2 regions of the Bacillus lumedeiriae genome follow, and region 2 is predicted to be linked to the other one. Evidence: riboswitches for the same ligand, from Rfam matches in the RefSeq annotation. Region 2 holds a riboswitch; the other holds the start of a gene.
The links. Region 2 has a riboswitch for S-adenosylmethionine ahead of QYG89_RS09795 (methylthioribulose 1-phosphate dehydratase). Riboswitches for the same ligand answer to the same signal wherever they lie in the genome.

Region 1 (3,538 bases), on a different contig from region 2:
AAAGCAGGAACAGACCCTTCTGAGTCAACCTCTTTCATTTCCTTGGAAAATCATTAACAACTGCTAGAAAACTTCTTTGAATCCACATTTTTCCTCGAACGCCATTGCGGAACACCAATACCGATTAAGATTAGTACAATCCCGGCTGCCTGCCCGAGTGTCAATTGTTCTCCAACAATGAGCATCGCTCCAATCATTGCCGCTGGTAATTCCGCAGCACCAAGAATGGCCGCTATCCCTGAATCGACATGCGGTGTACCTAATGCAAAGAAAACAACAGGCACAAATACGCCAAACAATCCGATCGGCCAGCCATATTTCCACAAACCGTCCGTGATCGTGCCATCGACGATAAAAGCAGGCGATATAAATAGAAAAGTAGTGAGCAATCCGCTAATAGCGATGATGAAGCTTCTTTGAATCGTTGGCACCCCTTTTCCTGCTTTGCCGCTAAAGAAGAGGTACAATGCAAACATCAAGGCAGCAAGAAAACCATACACAAGACCTTTTGTATTGTTTAACAATCCTAGCCCTTCAGGGGACACACCAGCAGCGAATGGTGTACCTACCCATAAAAGAATAATTGAAATGATCTTTAGATGAGAAGGAAAAGTTCTTAAATAAATAGATTCAATGAGAACTCCAATCCAGGTAAATTGGAAAAGCAAAACGATGGCTACTGAAGCAGACAGCTCCTGTATACTAATAGCATAAAATACTCCTGTTAAGCTTAATAAAATGCCGACACCAAACAGGGACAAAGTCTGTTTGCCATTTACCTTCACACGTTTTGTTAAGATAAATGGAATGAACAGCAGCAGCAGTCCGAAAAGGTATTGAGAACTAGCCGCATGAGCCGCCTCATAGCCGGCATTCGTCATCAGCTTAACAATAGAAGCTTGAAAGCCATAACTGCTTGCCCCTATTAAAATAAATAAAGAATACCGAAACTGATTCAATCTTAATCCTCCTTTATTTAAAGCCAGTATATCCTGCCCAACACTATTCGACAATCCTATTTAAATTATTCTAAATTTTCTATTGACTAATTCCTGCTAAAGGGATATGATATGTTCAATTATCAGATTAAGTGAATAGTAACGTATTTCTTATCAAGAGAAGCTGAGGGTACTGGCCCTGTGAAGCTTCAGCAACCAGCCGCTAGCGGGCCTAGGTGCTAAATCCAGCAAACTGCTGAATCAGTTTGAAAGATAAGAAGGATCAAACATTAACGATGTAAAGCCTTCTTGCTATGTTTAAGGGGGCTTTTTCTTATGATTAGAAATAAGTGGTTGGAAAGGACGGACACTATGAAGCTATTAGACAGGCTGCAAAATGAAGTATTGACAGCTGATGGTGCAATAGGCACTCTTCTCTATTCTTATGGCATTGATTTTTGCTATGAGGAACTCAATGTAGAAAAACCGGAAATTATTGAAAAGATTCATCGTGAATATATCAAGGCAGGCGCTGATATTATTCAAACAAATACGTACAGTGCCAACGCTATAAAGCTTGCAAGATACGGACTGGAAGACCGCGCACTGGAATTAAATAAAGCAGCGGTACGCATTGCCAAGAAAGCAGCGGCACCAGAACAGCGATTCGTTCTCGGCACCATTGGCGGCATTCGCGGTATTGGCAAAAGCAGCGCACCTCTTCCTGATATCGAAGAAGCGATTCGGCAGCAAGCAGAGGCCATTTTGTCAGAAGATCCAGACGGTCTCTTATTTGAAACATACTACGATTTTGAAGAATTAACGACTATTTTACAATTCATTCGCAAGATGACCGATTTGCCGGTGATTACTCAAGTATCTATGCATGAACCTGGTATTTTGCAAAATGGACTTTCATTAAATCATGCATTGAAACAGCTAGAAGCGCTTGGAGCAGACATTGTCGGCGTAAACTGCCGCCTCGGCCCTTATCATACCATTCAGGCATTTGAAGAAGTAACGCTCCCAGAAAAGGCTTTTTTATCCGCTTATCCAAACGCCAGCCTGCTTGATGTAGAAGATGGACGGATTGTCTATGAATCAGAAGCCGATTACTTTGGCCAAGCAGCTGTCCGCCTTCGGAATGCAGGTGTCCGTCTCATCGGCGGCTGCTGCGGTACGACACCAAAACACATTGAAGCAGCGAAAAAAGCACTTGCTGGTCTTGCACCTATTACGGAGAAGAAAGTCATCCCTAAAAAGCCAATTACGATTAAAGAATCCATTCCGCCTATTGTGCCTCCGCTAAGCGAACAAGTAAAAAAAGAACGGACGATTATTGTTGAACTGGATACACCGAAGCACTTGGATACGACCACTTACATCGAAGGAGCTAAGGCCTTGCATGAAGCAGGAATAGCCGCGATTACAATGGCTGATAATTCACTCGCTTCTCCACGTGTCAGTAACTTGGCGATGGGATCTATACTTAAAATGAAGCATCACATTCGTCCTCTCGTTCATATCACGTGTCGGGACCGCAATCTGATTGGATTACAATCCCACTTAATGGGACTGCATGCACTTGGGCTTCATGATATACTCGCTATTACGGGTGATCCAACAAAAGTCGGCGACTTTCCTGGCGCTACTTCTGTATATGATGTTTCAAGTATGGAACTCATCCAATTGATTAAACAGCTGAATGAAGGAATTTCTTTTTCCGGAAAGCCATTCAAGCAAAAAGCCAACTTCTCAGTGGCAGCCGCGTTTAATCCAAATGTTCGTGTACTTGACCGGGCTGTTAAACGCCTTGAGAAGAAAATTGAATGCGGGGCCGATTATTTTATTACGCAGCCGGTCTTTACGAAAGAAAAGATTATTGAAGTATATGAAGCAACGAAACACTTGCCGACTCCAATCTTTCTTGGCATTATGCCATTAACAAGTTCACGAAATGCTGAATTTCTTCATCATGAAGTGCCAGGCATTAAACTGTCAGACGAAACACTTGCTAGAATGAAAGCATACGAACATGATAAAGAGGCATCGGCACTTGAAGGAGTTAGAATTGCAAAAGAATTAATCGATACAGCCGCAGAGCTGTTTAACGGCATATACATTATTACACCATTTATGCGCTATGAAATGTCGATTGAATTGATCCATTACATCGAAGAGCTGGATAGAAAAAAGAATGAAAGAGGGATCACTCATGTCCAAACAATATCCAATTGAACAAGAGCTGGAAAAACGTATTCTTTTCTTAGATGGTGCAATGGGCACGATGCTTCAGCAAGCCGATTTAACAGAGGATGATTTCGGCGGCGAAGAATACGACGGCTGTAATGAATACTTGAATATTACCGCTCCTCACGTGATCGAAAAAATTCACCGTGACTACTTAGCAGCAGGCACCGATATTATTGAAACGAATTCATTTGGCGGTACTCCACTCGTACTAAATGAATATAACCTCGGTGATCAAGCTTACGAAATTAATAAACGGGCAGCAGAAATTGCACGCAAATGTGTAGATGAATTTTCCACTCCTGATCATCCACGCTATGTAGCCGGTGCGATCGGTCCAACAACAAAAA
Region 2 (3,538 bases):
TAGAATCTTCTTTTATAAAAATGGAACCTGTATGAAGATCACCGTGAAGCAATGACTGAGCTTTCGTCATAAAATCAAACTTTAGCTTAGCCGTTTCTAATCGAAGGGCCTCATCGTTCCAAATCACTTCGCGCACAAACGATTTCGTTCCTTCAAAAACGTCATTCTGCTCACAATCATAAAACGGTTCTGTATACACCAAGTCTTCCGTAATTTCACAAAGCTCAGGGTTCGTAAATTGCTGCACAAGTCCTTTTTTCTCTTTATGATCCAACACGACATCCGATGTAAGCAGCAATGTACGAACGAGAAACGTCGTAATATGATCAGTGAACAATGGGAACTTTTTATGCTGCAACAGCGCCGAACGCATAATTTCATGATCAGATAAGTCATCCATGACGCAGCAATTCATTACTGGATCGTAAGCATATACTTTTGGCACGAAGCCAGGTGCCAGCTCTCCCTGAAGCGTCAAAATTTCGCTTTCAATGCGGTTTCGGTCCGGGGACACCTTAAAGGCATCTGAAATCCGAGCGACTGGTCCCGCCTGCTTAATAATAATAGATTGACCCCTATGACGGTCGACGACCTTGAATACGTAATTTAAATTGCCGTCTCCAATTTCACGGCATTCTAAATCCGCTCCCTCAGGAAAAATATCAAGTTTGCTTTGAGCATACTCCACTACATCTTCTTCATTCATTGTAAAATAAGCTGTCATAAAGTCTTTCAAATGAGTCGCCTCCCTTATCCCTGTCTATAATAGGCAAATTCTAGAGTAAATGTTTGATTCTCTCCTCTTGCAATAACTATTAGACTGTTTCAAAAAGCTCAAGCCATTCCCCGTCTGGTCCTTCAAAAAAGAAATAGCGGGAGCCGTTTGGAAGTGTCGTTATTTCTCTATCGATCAAGCGGACACCAGCCTCTTTCAATCTATTAATTTCACGCTCAATTCCTTCCACCTTTAACGCAAGGTGATGGACTTTCCCTTCAACTGGGAGCGAATCATTATAACCTTCTAACAATTCAATTTGCGTGCCCGATGAATCATCTGTACCAATAAAAGCGATCTTCACTTGTCCATTTGGATGATCTAATCGGCCAAGGAGACGAAATCCGATAATGTCTGTGTAAAACGAGATCGATTTTTCCAAATCCCTTACCATAATACCTACGTGTTCAATTCTTTTAATCATTTTCTCCGCCTCCCTTTTTAATCATTAACTCTCGTTAAGAATAGAGAGATTCGCTTTCGCTTGAAGAAGTGTCAGCTGATACTGAAATAAAAATTCACACGCTTCGAGAACCTTTTTCGCCTCGAAACCGTCTCTTCCCCAAACAGTAATGCCATGATTGCGAATCAAAACTGCTCCCTTGTCTTCATTTATAAAAGGAATCATAGCGGATGCTAAGGTTGGAATATGAGCGTGGTTATAAATAATTGGAATTTCCCACTCCGCTCCTTCTTCCCAGCGGTCAAATGCTTTAATAAGCTCTTGCCCCTTAAATACCACTTTACCATCGTCACCATATAGCTCTGAAATGACGTTATTAGCTACCGTATGAACATGGAGGCTGCAGCCGGCATTCGACCTCTGATAAATTTCACAATGAAGAATCGTCTCTGCAGACGGCTTGACATTCGTTTCGCCGACAGGCTTTCCCTCACTATCGACTATCAGGAAATCTTCATTCGTTTTTTTACGTTTATCTTTTCCGCTGGCAGTCACAAGAAACTGAAGCGGATCATTCTGAACTTTGATCGCTAAATTCCCGCTCGTTCCCATAAACCAGTCTCTTGCCGCCAGCTCATCTTTGATCTCTGCAAGCTCATTCACACGAGTTACGAGTACACTCATCTTTTTTCATCCCTTTCATTAGAAAAAACCTCTTCTGTAAGAAGAGGTTTCCGAAAAAACAACTTCTTATCTTCCAACGTGTCTGCTGTGAGAATTAGCACCGTGCTCTAAACGAGTCGGTTGCCGGGCATCTTAGGGCTCGTCCCTCCGCCTGCTCTTGATAAGAGTTTTTTATTAAGTTCATACTGCTTATGAAGTGGCGAGAACGCCCCATTCTTCAATCGCGCGCTTTAAAGGTTCTGACGTTTTTGCCGCTTCCTCTAAAGAGATTTGATTAACAGTTGCGTCAATCGCTGCACGGAATGCCTGCGTACCTTGTATCGGACCATCTGGATGCCCAAAGATTCCGCCTCCTGCATTCACAACAAGATTGTCTCCAAAGTTTTTCATTAGCTGCGGAACCATTCCTGGATGGATCCCTGCAGAAGGAACACCAAATGCTTGTTCAAATGGACTGTCTTCTACAAGTGCATGATTAATCGCCAATGCATCAGATGATGAAATGGCTACATTTCCATATGGACTCGGGAACAGTGAGAAATCACCGCCTGTTAGACGCGTTAATTTCCCTACCATTAAGGAATAAGAGTAGCCGCCGCCCGGCTGTCCAGAAAGAACACCTGATAACGCAGAATGCGCCACAATTGGCAAGCCAATATTGTCGTTTTCACGCAACGTTTGAAGAGCGTCCAGCCCGTATGCATGAACATTAAACAATAAAGCATTAGCCCCTAATTCTCGTGCCCGCTCCGCTTTCTCATGAAGCTCATTCGTTCTTCCTGACAAATTGACCGCATATAAAGCACGCTGTCCTGTGTTTTCATAATGGCGATCAATGATCTCTTTCGCTGTCGTAATCCGTTTATTAAACGGAGTTAAGTCGTTCTCAAATAAAATCTCATCATCTTTAATCAGATCGATGCCGCCTGCTAAAAGCTCTTCTAATTGAGCAGAGAAGAAAGAGAGATCTCTTCCCATCACTCCTTTAAAAATAGCCATTAATAACGGACGATTGCGAATATTCAATTGCTCACGAATGCCTTTTACCCCGAAACGTGGTCCTGGGAATTTTGCAAGCAGCTCGTCATCGAACGTTAAATCAACCAGTTCATAGCCCTCAAAAAAAGAAAGCTTTCCATATACAGTCGTCAAAATAGCCGGAAGATCTGCCGAGAAGTTAGCAGATGGATAATAAATTTTTACCGTGTCCTTTACTTCTCCTTTTTCCACTGATACGACTTCACCTTTATTTTTCTTTAATTGTTCTTGTTCAAGATGCGGAATGTCTGTCCAAGAACCGACTGTAAGCCCTAGCGCATACTGTTCAGCTTTTTGTCTTTGCTCAGGGTGCGTCGGAAATAAATAAGTAGCTGTTACTCCCATGAAACATCCTCCTTTGTCTTTCCTGTTGTTTTATCATTTTCTCTTATATAAACATGCCAGTTGATTTCCGCTGTGGACGGTCACTTTATGCTCCAATCAACAAAGGGGCAAAATCAACAATAGTCATTAACATAGCCGGCTTTTAAACGAACCAATTCTTCAATTCTTCTAAAGAACGAATATTGTTCCGTTCCATAATCAAATATTTGCCCAGCTCCATCACTTTTTTTCTGCTTGCCATCCGTTTTTGCTCGTCTTCCTCGATATTTAAATCCGGAATTTGGGCAATACTG

Region 1: another riboswitch for S-adenosylmethionine. It lies ahead of QYG89_RS10775 (bifunctional homocysteine S-methyltransferase/methylenetetrahydrofolate reductase); the one in region 2 lies ahead of QYG89_RS09795 (methylthioribulose 1-phosphate dehydratase).

What each region holds. Positions count from the first base shown of each region.
Region 1 covers NZ_JAUIYO010000007.1:67,661-71,198, reverse strand. Annotated here, with positions in the region: gene QYG89_RS10780 (EamA family transporter) at 54-959, opposite strand; SAM riboswitch class I at 1,107-1,218, shown strand; gene QYG89_RS10775 (bifunctional homocysteine S-methyltransferase/methylenetetrahydrofolate reductase) at 1,311-3,176, shown strand; gene metH (methionine synthase) at 3,154-3,538, shown strand, end outside.
Region 2 covers NZ_JAUIYO010000006.1:39,876-43,413, forward strand. Annotated here, with positions in the region: gene mtnK (S-methyl-5-thioribose kinase) at 1-724, opposite strand, end outside; gene QYG89_RS09790 (VOC family protein) at 816-1,199, opposite strand; gene QYG89_RS09795 (methylthioribulose 1-phosphate dehydratase) at 1,224-1,862, opposite strand; SAM riboswitch class I at 1,926-2,029, opposite strand; gene QYG89_RS09800 (2,3-diketo-5-methylthiopentyl-1-phosphate enolase) at 2,052-3,245, opposite strand; gene mtnK (S-methyl-5-thioribose kinase) at 3,388-3,538, opposite strand, start outside.